Regions from separate parts of the Streptomyces sp. NPDC050439 genome, predicted to be linked through region 3. Evidence: riboswitches for the same ligand, from Rfam matches in the RefSeq annotation. Region 3 holds a riboswitch; each other region holds the start of a gene.
The links. Region 3 has a riboswitch for cyclic di-AMP ahead of AB0I66_RS01800 (LysM peptidoglycan-binding domain-containing protein). Riboswitches for the same ligand answer to the same signal wherever they lie in the genome.
Positions count from the first base shown of each region.

Region 1 (3,267 bases), on a different contig from region 3:
CTGCTTGATGGCCTCGAGGATGAGGTCGAGCGCGGCGCGGTTGGACTCCAGGTTCGGGGCGAAGCCGCCCTCGTCGCCCAGGCCGGTGGAGAGGCCCTTGTCCTTCAGGACCTTCTTCAGCGTGTGGTAGACCTCGGTGCCCCAGCGCAGGGCCTCGGAGAACGACTCGGCGCCGATCGGCGCGATCATGAACTCCTGGATGTCGACGTTCGAGTCGGCGTGCGACCCGCCGTTCAGGATGTTCATCATCGGAACGGGCAGCAGGTGCGCGTTCGGGCCGCCGAGGTAGCGGAAGAGCGGGAGGTCGGAGGCCTCCGACGCGGCGTGCGCGACGGCGAGCGAGACGCCGAGGATGGCGTTGGCGCCGAGCGAGCCCTTGTTGTCGGTGGCGTCGAGGTCGAACATCGCCTGGTCGATCAGGCGCTGCTCGGTCGCGTCGTACCCGACGAGCTCCGGGCCGATCTGCTCGATGACGGCGAGGACGGCCTTCTCCACGCCCTTGCCCATGTAACGGTTGGGGTCACCGTCACGGAGTTCGATGGCCTCGAAAGCACCGGTGGACGCACCGGACGGAACGGCGGCACGACCCGTGCTGCCGTCGTCGAGGCCGACCTCGACCTCGACCGTGGGGTTGCCTCGGGAGTCCAGGATTTCCCGGGCTACGACGACGTCGATGGACGGCACGAGCATCTCCTTCTGGGATGTGACGCGGGTACGCGAGGCGTTGGCCTCGCGGACACGAGCCTAACCGGCTCCCGGACAAGAGCCAGCCGAGCGACCGTCCTGTGGACAAACCGAGAGCAAAAAGTTTCCGAACGGAACAAACATACCCCGCCCCGGTGCGTACGGGGGATACGCGCACCGGGGCGGGGTGGACCCGAGGGGACGGGGTGGGGACGGCAGCTACCGCTTAGCTCAGGTGGAGCTGCTGACCGGGGAAGATCATGTCGGCGTTCTCGATGATGTCGCCGTTGAGCTTGTACACCTTGTGCCAGCCGCCCTTGACGTCCTCCGCCTTGGCGATCTTGGAGAGGGTGTCACCCTTCTTGACCTTGTACTCGCCGTCACCCTTCTTGACCGTCTTGCCGGTCGGGGTCTCGACGGTCTTCTTGGACTCGGCCTTCGGCGCGGCCTCCGCCTTCGGAGCGGCCTGCTGCGGCTGCTCGGTCTGCGGCGTGGGCTGGCTCTTGGGCTGCTCCTGGGTCTGCTGCGGGGCGCTCTCCTGCGCACCGCCACCCTCGTTGGAGGCGCCCGAGAGGCCGACACCGCAGCTCGGCCAGGCACCCTTGCCCTGACCCGCGAGGACCTTCTCGCCGATCTCGATCTGCTGGGCCTTGGAGGCCTTGTCGGCGGTGGGCGCGTACTTCGTGCCGCCGTACGCCGCCCAGGTGGACGACGAGAACTGCAGGCCGCCCGTGTAGCCGTTGCCGGTGTTGATGGACCAGTTGCCGCCCGACTCGCACTGGGCGACGGCGTCCCACTCGGAGTTCGTGGCGGCGGAGGCCTGGCCGGCCGCCATCAGCGGGGCTGCGACCGCGACACCGGTGACGCCGGCGAGCGTGGCGACACGGGTGGCCTTGGACGGGCGGCGGTGCTTGCCCTTGCTGGAAAACAGCATGAGTGATCCCCTCACCGACGCCTGCGAGGTGAGCTGTCGGGTTCGGGCCGATGAAGTTGCCCGGCCGCACTTCCTGAGTGCGACTTAACCCCTAGCCGTTCCCGTCCGTCTCCCCGCCTCGCTCTCGCGAGGCCGTTCAACGGCCGGGCCCGGCGGAAACCTTGGGTCCCCCGCTCCTGCCTACGGCGCTTACGCGACGACTGTTCCCGAACGGCCGTTGGCAGGACTCGGCGTACCGACCGGCGGGGCCCGCTGTGGCGAGCGGTCACGACCGTAGACATGCGATCGCCCGAATTTCAAAGACGATCAGGGCTTCTGAGACCCATGTCTCACTTGCGCCAATTGGGACATCAAGCGCAAAGCGACTCGCCAACTACCCCTACTTTTCGCCCAAATCGAGGCTCTGACCGGGAAGGATGAGGTCGGGGTCGGTGCCGACCGACTTCTCGTTCTCGGCGTACAGCTCGGTCCACCCGCCCTGCACCTCCAGGTCGTCGGCGATGACCGAGAGGCTGTCCCCGGAACGGACCGTGTACGTCCCGTCGGTGACGTCGTGCTCGCGCTCGTCGCCGCGTGAGGCGTGCCGGCCCGAACCCTCGCGGGCTGAGCCTTCGGACGCCTCGTCGTCGGCGCTGCCGCCGCGGTGGCGGCCTTCGCCCTCGCCGGTGGAGGGGGTGGGGGCGGGCGAAGTGGCCTCTTCGCGCCCGGACTTGTCCGGGTCACCGGACTTGGTCGAGTCACCGGCCTCGGCCGACTCGTCCGAGTCATCCGACTTGCCCGACTCGTCGTGATTCTTGTCTCGTGACGCGTCGTCGGCGTCCGGCTTCCCGGACGGCTCGGCGTCGTCCGAGGGGTCGGCCGACTCGCTCGGCGACGCGTCCGTCTCATCCGACCCGCCCGGCTTCGACGACTCGTCGTCCGAACCGGTCGATTCCGACGGCTCGTCAGAAGGGATGGTCGTGATCGGGGCGCCCGGGTCGACGTCGGCGGCGGCGCCGCCCTCGGTGAGACCGGCGACCGGCGCGCAGCTCGGCCAGTGGTCGGGCCCCTGGTCGTCGAGAATCTTCTCGGCCACGGAGATCTGCTGGGAACGGCTCGCCTGGTCGGCGCTCGGCGCGAAGTCGAGGCCGCCGTACTCCTCCCAGGTCTCCTGCGAGAGCTGGAGCCCGCCGTAGTAGCCGTTGCCCGCGTCCGAGCTCCAGGATCCGCCGCTCTCGCACTCCGCGACCTTGTCCCACGTGGCGGTGTCCGCCGCGCTCGCGCTGGTGGCGCCGAGCAGCGGGATCGCGATGGCCGATCCCGCCACTCCTGCCGCGACGATCAGGGCCGGGGCCTGGCGGGGGCGTCGGTGACGACCATTGCCGGAGAGCATGCGGTTGCCTTTCGCGTGACTGGAGCGACGACTGCGGCACGGGATGCCGAGTCGTCGGTGAACGTAGCGGCAGTCGAACGCTTGTCACAAGTCGATGCAGCGGAGATCACGTGAAAGTCACAGTCTTGACGGTCCGTCAGCTAAACGTCGTTCCAGGGGTCGATTATTTGCTCTGCTGTGCGGGTGTGAACTCCACGGGAAGCGTGCGCAGTCCCCGCATGATCAGCCCGCCGCGCCATCTCAAATCACCAGGTTCCACCGCCAGGCGCAGGTCAGG
Region 1 is NZ_JBFAJT010000009.1:135,345-138,611, forward strand. It holds gene eno (phosphopyruvate hydratase) at 1-684, opposite strand, end outside; gene AB0I66_RS33135 (transglycosylase family protein) at 911-1,618, opposite strand; cyclic di-AMP (ydaO/yuaA leader) riboswitch at 1,622-1,816, opposite strand; gene AB0I66_RS33140 (transglycosylase family protein) at 1,998-2,990, opposite strand; gene AB0I66_RS33145 (cytochrome P450) at 3,154-3,267, opposite strand, start outside.
Region 1: it holds a riboswitch for cyclic di-AMP, as region 3 does, so the genes downstream of both, AB0I66_RS33135 (transglycosylase family protein) here and AB0I66_RS01800 (LysM peptidoglycan-binding domain-containing protein) in region 3, are expected to answer to the same signal.

Region 2 (3,267 bases), on a different contig from region 3:
GCCACGCGCGCGTAGGTGGGTTCCTGGGCGAGTGCTCAGGCGGGCCGCACCACACTGTGGATGGGCATGTAGTAGATCGACTCGACGCGGACGTTCGTACCCGGCTTCGGGGCGTGGATCATCTTGCCGTCGCCGATGTAGATCCCGACGTGGCTGATGTCGTCGTAGAAGAACACCAGGTCGCCGGGCTTGGCGTCGGCCGTCTTCACGGTCGTGCCGACCTTCACCTGGTCCCACGTCGTACGCGGCAGAGAGATCCCCGCGGCCTTCCACGCGTCCTGGGTGAGCCCGGAGCAGTCGTAGGAGTCGGGCCCGGTCGCGCCCCACACATACGGCTTGCCGATCTGCGCCTCGGCGAAGTTGATCACCTTCGCGGCCTTCGTCGCGTAACCACTGTCCGTGCCGCCGGAGCCGGAGCCGGAACCCGTGCCGGTGTCGGAACCCGAGCCCGTACCCGACCCCGTGCCCGAGTCCGGGGTCTCCTTCTCGCGCTCCTTGGCCGCGGCCTCTTCCGCCGCCTTGCGCTTGGCCTCCGCCTCGGCCTCCTGCTTGCGCGCCAGCTCGGCGGCCTTGCGCTTGGCCTCTTCTTCCTTCTTCTTCTCGATCGCCGCGAGCCGCGCCTTCTCCTCGGCCGTCAGCTCCGAGAGCAGCGTGCGCGCCTTGCCCAGCTTCTTCTGGACGGTCTGCTTGCTCGTCCGCAGATCGTTCCGCGAGTCGCTCAGCGTCTCCAGGCTCTTGGCGGCCTTCGTGCGCTGCTTCGTGGCCGAGGCCTGCTGCGTCTGGTAGTCGTCGACCGCCTTCTTCTGGCGTGCGGTCAGCCGGTCCGACAGGTGGTTCTGGTCGAAGTACCCCTGCGGGTCGTCGGCGAGCATCATCGTGGCGGTCTCGGAGACGCCGCCGGTGCGGTACTGGGCCGCGGCGAACGTGCCCAGCTGCCGGCGGGCCTCGTTCAGCTTGTCGGCGCGCTCGGCCACGTCGTCGAGAAGGGTGTCGACCTTCTTGCGCTGCTTGTCGGTGCGCTCCTTGACCGAGTTGTACTTCTGGGTGGCCACGCCCGCCTGGTGGTAGAGGTCGTCGACCTTCTTCTGCACCTCTTCGAGGCTGGGCTTCCGGGGCGCTGACGGTGCCGCTTGCGCGCTCTGTGACAGGAGGGCCACGGAGGTGAGGGCTGCCGTCGTGATGCCGAGGGCCGGAGCGGTGCGCAGACCGGTGATGCGGGCCCGCGGCTTGCGGTGCGACGCCAAGGGAGGCGACTCCTTCCGTAGACCGCCTACCGGGTTAGCTGTCGGGTTCGGGCGGGTGGTTCCGGAAGGTTGCCCTACAGTCCCGTACTGCGTACGGGACCGATTCACCCCAAGTTCTTGGTGGGTCCCCGGCTCCGAGGAGATCGAACTCGGCGGAGGCCACCCGTTACCGGCGGGGTTCGCCGGTGGGAGTACGAGCAGCCCGCGGAGCACGGTAGCCAACTCGTGTGGTCCGTGTGAAGGTTGATGTTCGATATGCCCGATACATTTTCGTTACTTTACGAAGCCCTTGACGCGGACACGCAGCGCAGTCGCGGAACGTGACGATCCGCGGGCGGGCCGTGTGCGGGTGGACGTGGCCGGAACCCGGGGCGGGTTGTCAGTGGGGCCGCCTAGACTCGGGAGGCGATGAGCAGCCTCTTTGATGACAGCTTCCTGGCGGACCTCAAGCCCTCGCGGGCTTCCGAGGAGGAGCCCCCGCCGCCGCCCGAGGACAGTGCCCCGGAATCCGTTCCGGACGATCTGTTCGACGGGAAGTTCGACGCGCCCGTACCCCGGGACGCGCACTACCGCGGCGGCGCCCCGCGCCCCGTGATCGACCCGGCGGCCCTGCTCGACGGGCTGAACGAGAACCAGCGCGCGGCCGTCGTGCACGCGGACTCACCGCTGCTCATCGTCGCGGGCGCGGGCTCCGGCAAGACCCGGGTCCTGACGCACCGCATCGCGTATCTCCTGGCCGAGCGGCACGTGCACCCGGGACAGATCCTGGCGATCACGTTCACGAACAAGGCCGCGGGCGAGATGAAGGAGCGCGTCGAGCAGCTCGTCGGACCGCGGGCGAACGCGATGTGGGTGTCGACCTTCCACAGCGCCTGCGTCCGCATCCTGCGCCGCGAGTCGAAGAAGCTGGGCTTCACCTCCTCCTTCTCGATCTACGACGCCGCCGACTCCAAGCGGCTGATGGCGCTGGTCTGCCGTGACCTGGACATCGACCCGAAGAAGTTCCCGCCGAAGTCCTTCAGCGCCAAGATCTCGAACCTGAAGAACGAGCTGATCGACGAGGAGACCTTCGCGGGACAGGCCGCCGACGGCTTCGAGAAGGCGCTCGCCCAGGCGTACGCGATGTACCAGTCGCGGCTGCGCGAGGCGAACGCCCTCGACTTCGACGACCTGATCATGACGACGGTCCACATGTTCCGCGCGTTCCCGGACGTCGCCGAGCACTACCGCCGCCGCTTCCGCCACGTCATGGTCGACGAGTACCAGGACACCAACCACGCGCAGTACGCCCTGGTGCGCGAGCTGGTGGGCCCCTCCGGAGGCGAGGGCGACGACCCGGCCGAGCTGTGTGTCGTGGGTGACGCCGACCAGTCGATCTACGCCTTCCGCGGCGCGACGATCCGCAACATCCTCCAGTTCGAGGAGGACTACCCCGACGCGACCACGATCCTCCTGGAGCAGAACTACCGCTCCACGCAGACGATCCTGACCGCGGCCAACGCAGTCATCGAGCGCAACGAAAGCCGCCGCCCCAAGAACCTGTGGACCAACGCGGGCGCGGGCGCCGGCATCACCGGCTATGTCGCCGACACCGAGCACGACGAGGCGCAGTTCGTCGCCGACGAGATCGACCGGCTCACCGACGCGGGCGACGCGAAGGCGGGCGACGTCGCGATCTTCTACCGGACGAACGCGCAGTCGCGTGTCTTCGAAGAGATCTTCATCCGCGTCGGCCTGCCCTACAAGGTCGTCGGCGGCGTCCGCTTCTACGAGCGCAAGGAGGTCCGGGACGTCCTCGCGTATCTGCGCGTGCTCGCCAACCCGGAGGACTCCGTCCCACTGCGGCGCATTCTGAACGTGCCCAAGAGGGGTATCGGTGACCGCGCGGAGGCGATGATCGACGCGCTCTCGCAGCGCGAGAAGATCTCCTTCCCGCAGGCCCTGAAGCGCGTCGATGAGGCGTACGGAATGGCGGCCCGCTCGGCGAACGCCGTCAAGCGTTTCAACGTCCTGATGGAGGAGC
Region 2 is NZ_JBFAJT010000004.1:69,244-72,510, forward strand. It holds gene AB0I66_RS17665 (C40 family peptidase) at 36-1,244, opposite strand; cyclic di-AMP (ydaO/yuaA leader) riboswitch at 1,252-1,409, opposite strand; gene pcrA (DNA helicase PcrA) at 1,653-3,267, shown strand, end outside.
Region 2: it holds a riboswitch for cyclic di-AMP, as region 3 does, so the genes downstream of both, AB0I66_RS17665 (C40 family peptidase) here and AB0I66_RS01800 (LysM peptidoglycan-binding domain-containing protein) in region 3, are expected to answer to the same signal.

Region 3 (3,267 bases):
TCCGCCGTGCTCGTCGACACTCAGGGGCGGCAACGCCGTGCGCAGCTGCACCTGACGACGGTCGGCCATTCCGCCGGCCGAGCCCGGCACGTCTGGGCCGTCGTCACACATCAGAGCCTGGCCCACGAGGCCCACCCCTCGCTCACCGCGGCGCAGATTCGCATCCTCTCCCTCCTTGCGGAAGGCAGCAGCAACAGTGACATCGCCACCTCGCTGCGGCTGTCCCGGCAGACGGTCGACTACCACCTGAGCCGCCTGCGGCAACTCCTGGACGCCACCACCCGCCCCGCCCTGGTCGCCCGGGCCTACGTCCTGGGCATCCTCGCCCCACGCGCCTGGCCCCCGCGATCGGCGACGGCGGCCCATCCGCTCAGTTCCGTCTGACGGACGGAATCCGGGCACGGAGTCAACGCCTGGAAATAGCCCTGCGTCTGACGTGAACGAATCTATTCGGACCGTCAGTGGTGGCTGCAAACATGGAAGGTCGGAGGGGGAGTCCGTCGGGAAAGGGAGCCGCTCATGCCGATTGTCAGGCTCTTTTCACTCCAGGGCGGTCGGCAGTGACGCGGCGGATGCCCGCGCGGCGGCGCCGGCGGCGCCCGACCAAAAGGCAGCAGCGGCAACAAGCGCGACTCGTGGCGCTCCTTGCCGGTGCTGCCGTGGCCCTCGTACTCGTCACCTCATTGGTCAATTGGCTGATGGACCACTGGTGGTTACTGATCGGGTCAAGTGTCGCGGCCGCGGTCGCGAGCCTTGGAATCTTGCATCAGCGACGCCAACGGGCCCTGTGGGCGGACGTCCGGCGCCGTCAACTGCGCTATGCGATGTCGCAATTGGACTCACTGCATCACCGCGACTTCGAGTACGCGGTGCGGGACTTGATGCGCCGCGACGGCTGTACGGATGCCCGGCAGACGGGTGGCACGGGTGACAACGGGGCTGACGTGCTGGCCACCGACCCGATGGGCCGCAAGTGGGTCATCCAGTGCAAGCACCGCGGGAACGGAGCGCAGGGTTCGCCGGTCGGCACGCCCGACCTGCAGCGCGTCAACGGGACAGCCCGCCAGCTGCACGGCGCGGACATCGTCCTGGTGGTGACCAACGGACGCTTTTCCCAGCGGTGCGCCCCCCTGGCCCGACAGCTGCACATGCACCTGGTCGACCGCGCCACGCTCGCCAACTGGGCGGCGGGATCACGGCCGTTGTGGGAATTGCTGCCCAATATCCCGCCCCCGCCTCGCTTTATGCCTACGAACTGAGAGCCCATATCAGGCTCGCCGGAAGGCATCACCACCGGGTCCCACCCAAAAAAGATGCCCGTTTTGACATGAAAAATAGGGATCGCATTATGTCCGCTTTTGCGAATAAGGCCACGTCTGCACCCACTTGGCGTCGCAGCGCAGTGGAATGAGTCACACCCGCAGATCGGGGCCGCAAGAGCCGCCCAGCGCATTTTCGCTTCCCCCAAACAAAGTTGAGGCTAATTGATCAATGGGGGCGCGGGCCGCGGACTCCGAGAATGACCCTCGCGCATTCTCCGAGAGAATTCCGGCCTTGTTCTGTCCGGGCAATCTCGCCTAACGTCACCGTCAATCCGGATGGAACGCCGAATCCTGCCGCTGTCCGGAAACCCTTCCCGTACTCACTCACTTACGCACGGCAGGAGCGGGGGACCCAGGTAAGCCGCCGATCCGGATTCCGGAACGGCTAGGGGTGAAGTCGCATTCACAGTGCGACCGGACATCTCCCGTCCGAACCCGACAGCTCACCTCGTAGGCGACGGAGAGGAAATTCGTCATGCCTGCAAAGGGTAAGCACCGCCGCCCCAAGTCCAGCTCGCTCAGCCGGGGCATCGCCGCGGCAGGTACGGGCGGCGCCGTGCTCGTCCTCCCGGTGATCGGCGCGACCGCCGCCAGTGCGGCGCAGCCCGCGGCGGCCGCCAAGCCCGCCGCCGCCCCCAAGACCTATGTCGTCGCCGCGGGCGACTCTCTCGCCAAGATCGCCCGGGAGCACTCCGTCGGCGGCGGCTGGAAGAAGCTGTACGAGGACAACCGCAGCGTTCTGGGTGCCGACCCGAAGCTGATACACCCCGGCCTCAAGATCACCATTGGGCAGAAGGCTCCGGCGGACGACGCGGCCGCCCGCAAGGCCTCCGACGAGCGGGCGGACCGTTCCGAGCGCACGAACGCCGCCAAGCCCGCCGTCGCCCCGGCGAAGAAGACGTACGCCGACAACCTCGACGGCTGGATCAAGGAGTCGCTCGACGTCATGGCGCAGCACGGCATCCCCGGCACTTACGAGGGCATCCACCGCAACGTCATGCGCGAGTCCTCCGGCAACCCGCTGGCCATCAACAACTGGGACGTCAACGCCGTCGCGGGAACCCCGTCCAAGGGACTCCTGCAGGTCATCGCCCCGACCTTCGACGCCTACCACGTGGTCGGCACCTCGCTGGACAGCTATGACCCGGTCGCCAACATCACCGCCGCCTGCAACTACGCGGCCGACCGCTACGGCTCGATCGACAACGTGAACGGCCCCTACTAGGGGATCCCGGTCTCTCGGGCCCTGGGCCCCGGCACGCCGTACGTGCCGGGGCCCAGGGCTGTCGGAACCTCCCGCAGGGGAGCCTCGAATTGGCATGCACCCGTCTATTCACGGACGGGGGCATGCCAATAAGGTGAGCGACCTTCGCGTTCTGGGGGGTCTCATGAACGGTCTCCGTGGTCTTCGTGCTCTCCGTGATGCCCGTGATCTCCGTGCGGTCATCGTCTGCCTTGTCGTCGCGTGTACCGCGGCCGTGTCGCCTGTCGCGCTCGTATCCCCGGCCGCGGCGGTGCCGCCTGCCGAAGCCCACGCGCCGAGCGTGACGCCGAGCTGGTCGGCGCTGCCGGTACCCGCGGCCGCACCGCCCGTGACCGTGTCCGATCTCGCCGCCCGCGGGCCGGGCGATGCCTGGGCGACCGGGTACGAGCACACCACCGACTGGGTGCGGCCGATGCTGTACCGCTGGGACGGCGCGGCGTGGAGCCGGGACAGCAGCTTCCCGGGCGCCGAGGCATCGGGCTGGCTCGGCAAGGTGCAGTTCGTCGGCAAGGAAACGTGGATCTTGCACAACCGCGACGGAGCGGGCGAGATCCTGCGCCGGTCGGCGGGAGGACCGGGAGGGCCGGAAGGGTGGAGCACGGTCCCCCTGCCACAGACCTTGTGGACCTACCAGGACTTCGCCGCCGTGCCCGGTGCCGCCTGGGTGGTCGGTGAGGACGA
Region 3 is NZ_JBFAJT010000001.1:380,130-383,396, forward strand. It holds gene AB0I66_RS01790 (PAS domain S-box protein) at 1-384, shown strand, start outside; gene AB0I66_RS01795 (restriction endonuclease) at 573-1,259, shown strand; cyclic di-AMP (ydaO/yuaA leader) riboswitch at 1,638-1,794, shown strand; gene AB0I66_RS01800 (LysM peptidoglycan-binding domain-containing protein) at 1,798-2,547, shown strand; gene AB0I66_RS01805 (hypothetical protein) at 2,711-3,267, shown strand, end outside.